2 regions of the Providencia rettgeri genome follow, and region 2 is predicted to be linked to the other one. Evidence: riboswitches for the same ligand, from Rfam matches in the RefSeq annotation. Region 2 holds a riboswitch; the other holds the start of a gene.

Region 1 (2,206 bases), 1.4 Mb from region 2:
ACACACGTCCGTGCGCATCGCTTTGCAGGTTTCATCCACCAATACTTCGAGCGCATCGGTCAAACTTGTCGCCATCGCTACTTTTTCGACAATTTCACGTAAACGCATCAACATAGGCTTACCTTGCTCCACGCCTACGGTTATTAAAAACAGGTCGTTGTGGTAATTTTTGTTCCTGTAAAGGCATAACTATTGGCGCGAATTCTTTCATTACACGGCGATAAACTTCGCGTTTAAAAGAAACCACCTGCCTGACAGGATACCAATAACTGACCCATCGCCAGCCATCAAATTCTGGCGATTTACTGCGCTGCACGTTTATATCGGCATCATTGCATTGAAGTTGAAGTAAAAACCAACGCTGCTTTTGCCCAATACAAACTGGTTTTGTATCCCAACGCACCAAACGCTTGGGTAATTTGTAACGTAACCAATTACGGGTAGAAGCCAATAATCTGACATCCTTACGCTGTAGCCCAACTTCTTCGTATAACTCACGATACATCGCTTGCTCTGGTGATTCCCCAGGATTGATACCTCCTTGAGGAAACTGCCATGAGTGCTGACCATAGCGGCGAGCCCATAAAACCTGCCCTTGCCGATTACAAATTACAATTCCTACATTCGGGCGGTAGCCATCATCATCAATCACTCGACTACCCCAATAACCAAATTTGAAAGATACCTAATTGTTTCACACATACCCTAACGGGTAAACCTATATCAATACAGTTTGCAGATATGTCTGAAGTCTCTACAATAGTAAGCGTCTCAACGGGGTGCCAAATTTATTTTGGCTGAGAAATAACCCGTAGAACCTGATCCGGTTAATACCGGCGTAGGGATTTGAGCCACCGTATGCCAACCTGCATCGGTTCACTCTCAAATCCTGTGTCACTCTTTATTAGCGCAGGAAAAAGCATGTTTAAAAACAAAATTATAGCATCGATTTTTACCCTCAGTGCACTCAGTTTAAGCCAATTCGTATGGGCAGAAAAACCCACCTTGACTGTCTATACCTACGACTCCTTTGCAGCACAGTGGGGACCCGGCCCGCAAATTAAACAGAATTTTGAAGCACAATGTGACTGCGAATTAAACATTGTGGCTTTAGGTGATGGCGTCGCACTATTAAACCGTTTAAGAATGGAAGGCAAAAAAAGCAAAGCTGATGTCATTTTAGGTTTAGATAATAATTTATTAGACTCCGCGGAGAAAACAGGCCTTTTTGCACCTGCCGAGATTAATACTGCGGCGCTAAAGTTACCCATTGCATGGGATAGCTCCATTTTCATTCCTTATGACTATGGCTACTTCGCATTTATTTACGACAAAAACAAAATTCAACAGCCACCAGCAAGTATGGATGCGCTATTAGATAGTAAAAATAACTGGAAAATCATCTATCAAGATCCGCGAACCAGTACTCCAGGACTTGGATTGATGTTATGGATTGAAAAGCTGTATGGGGATAAATCCGCCGAGGCTTGGAAAAAAATGGCAGGAAAAACCTTAACAGTGACCAAAGGTTGGAGTGAAGCATATGGTTTGTTCTTAAAAGGTGAAGGGGACTTTGTTTTAAGTTATACCTCATCGCCGGGCTACCAAATACTAAATGATAAAAAAGACAATTACGCTGCCGCCTTATTCAACGACGGTCATTATCTGCAAGTAGAAGTTGCGGCGAGATTAAAAAACAGCCCGCAACCAGAACTTGCCAAGCAATTTTTGCAATTCGTTTTAACGCCTGAATTTCAAAGTACTTTACCGACCACTAACTGGATGTATCCGGTTATTGATATGCCTTTACCAGACGTTTATAACCAACTGCCTCTGCCAGAAAAAGCCTTACAATTTAGCTCACAAGAAGTGGCTAAACAACGTCAAAACTGGACACGTTTATGGCAATCCGCCGTCAGTCGTTAATTAACCTTTCGTTATTACCGGGGGCAATTGCTTCCGGTCTATTAATTACCATAGCGCTTCTGTGCTTTGGCGCGCTCTGGTTTTTTGCACCTGAAATCGCCATTGATGACATCATCCGCGATAGCTATTTGTGGCATGTCATCGGCTTTACCTTTTGGCAGGCATTTTTATCCGCTGTGTTTTCCGTGCTTCCCGCCATTTTCCTTGCCAGAGCACTTTATCGTCGCCGCTTTTGGGGAAGAACATTATTTATACGCCTATGTGCGATGACGCTCGTTCT
Region 2 (2,206 bases):
GTTAGAAACGAGTAGTGACGAAAATACGCCTCATTTTCAACTGATCCCGAATAATGTTAGGTTACCATTGCTCTATCAACAAACTCTTCCCTCTAACAATGAAACATGCAAATGGATAAATTGGTTCTTACCAACTTTGCGTATAGAAATAGATAGCGCGAGAGCTGACTGGCAGCAACAAGCCTTATTAATCCAAGATACCTGCCAAAAACTATCTGCCGATAAACATATTAGCACCACATCCGTATTTCAATATATGGGTGATCGGCAAGTTAGCATGTATTTAATATTCAAAAACGATGAGTTTCGCCTTACACCAGAACAACTTAAGCAGTCACCTGGTTGGCTTGAATCAAGTGGGATATTTATCAGTAATACCTCAAAAGCAGAGTTATTTACCCATCAAGGTGCAGAACAATACTATGCACCTTATGCTGAGTTAGGAATAGATAAACAGCAAATATTAGCGGATATTGAACAACACTTTAATTATTAACCCTGAAAACAAACATTCGTTGTTCGCCTATTTAGCGAAGAATGACAAGGAAACATTTCCCCTAAATTATTTTTTACCCAATACACATATTTCCCCTAAATTATTCGAGTGAGAAGAAGGCGGCAAACGAAGATATCCCGAGGAGCATACATAAGTATGTGACTCGGGTAGCTGAGTGAAGCCAACGCACTTATCGCGCGAAGAATGACGGGGAAATCGCTTGAAGAATGACGAGGAAAGCTTATACTGATCAATTCTTGTCGGAGTGCCTAGTATGTGAAAACATCAGGCTGAGACCGTTAATTCGGGATCCGCGGAACCTGATCGGGTTAATACCCGCGAAGGGAACAAGAGTAATCACTCGGTGCCATTTTTGCCATTCTTCTTCTGGCGAAAAATTAAGCACAACGTCTTTTTATTACTCCGCCGAACTCCTGACAAGCAACTTTCTTTCGATAAACCCGCTAGATGCCCTTTGCATCATAGCCGTGACAATGTCAGGAAATTGCTATGTCCAATATTACAAATAACGTTATACCTACCACTGATTTATCCCCTCAAGCCGCACCTGCTCGCACTCGTAAAGCCCAACGTGACGCCGCTGAAAACTTCATCAATACCGTTTCTGGGGTTTCATTTCCTAACTCGGTACGTATTTACCTGCAAGGTTCAAGAGACGATATCCAAGTCCCGATGCGAGAAATCCAACTATCGCCAACCTTAATTGGTGGTGACAAAGACAATCCGCAATTTGAAGATAACGAGCCCGTTCCTATCTATGACACGTCAGGCCCCTACGGCGACCCAAATTCAGAACTCAATGTGCACAAAGGGCTGAAAAAAATTCGCGCACCGTGGATACAAGAACGTTTAGATACCACTGAAGTCGAAAACCTCAGTTCAGACTTCACACAACAGCGTCTTGCCGATGCCGGTCTTGACCACTTGCGCTTTAATAACCGCCCGCGCCCATTAAAAGCACAACCTAACAAGTGCGTCACCCAACTTCACTATGCACGTAAAGGTATCATCACGCCAGAAATGGAGTTTATCGCCATTCGCGAAAATATGGGGCGTGAACGTATTCGTGGCGAAGTTTTGCTGCAACAACATTCTGGGCAAAGCTTTGGGGCGAATTTACCGGAAAACATTACCCCTGAGTTTGTTCGCCAAGAAGTCGCCGCAGGTCGCGCTATCATCCCTGCGAATATCAATCACCCAGAATCTGAGCCGATGATTATTGGCCGTAATTTCTTAGTAAAAGTAAACGCCAATATTGGCAACTCGTCCGTCACTTCATCCATCGAAGAAGAAGTGGAAAAGCTGATCTGGTCAACTCGCTGGGGGGCAGATACGGTGATGGATTTGTCCACAGGACGCTATATTCACGAAACCCGTGAATGGATTTTACGTAATAGCCCAGTGCCAATCGGTACAGTGCCAATCTACCAAGCCCTTGAAAAAGTCAATGGCATCGCGGAAAACCTCACATGGGAAATGTTCCGCGATACATTATTAGAACAAGCTGAGCAAGGTGTTGACTACTTTACTATCCATGCTGGCGTCTTACTACGCTATGTGCCTATGACAGCTAAACGTTTGACGGGGATTGTTTCACGCGGCGGCTCCATCATGGCTAAATGGTGTTTATCTCATCACCAAGAAAACTTCCTATACGAACACTTCCGCGAAATCTGTGAAATTTGTGCC

The links. Region 2 has a riboswitch for thiamine pyrophosphate ahead of thiC (phosphomethylpyrimidine synthase ThiC). Riboswitches for the same ligand answer to the same signal wherever they lie in the genome.
Region 1: it holds a riboswitch for thiamine pyrophosphate, as region 2 does, so the genes downstream of both, thiB (thiamine ABC transporter substrate binding subunit) here and thiC (phosphomethylpyrimidine synthase ThiC) in region 2, are expected to answer to the same signal.

The regions. Positions count from the first base shown of each region.
Region 1 covers NZ_CP163512.1:2,641,403-2,643,608, forward strand. Annotated here, with positions in the region: gene ptsP (phosphoenolpyruvate--protein phosphotransferase) at 1-114, opposite strand, end outside; gene rppH (RNA pyrophosphohydrolase) at 119-652, opposite strand; TPP riboswitch at 766-863, shown strand; gene thiB (thiamine ABC transporter substrate binding subunit) at 922-1,926, shown strand; gene thiP (thiamine/thiamine pyrophosphate ABC transporter permease ThiP) at 1,902-2,206, shown strand, end outside.
Region 2 covers NZ_CP163512.1:4,011,358-4,013,563, reverse strand. Annotated here, with positions in the region: gene AB6N04_RS18420 (hypothetical protein) at 1-496, shown strand, start outside; TPP riboswitch at 748-860, shown strand; gene thiC (phosphomethylpyrimidine synthase ThiC) at 1,007-2,206, shown strand, end outside.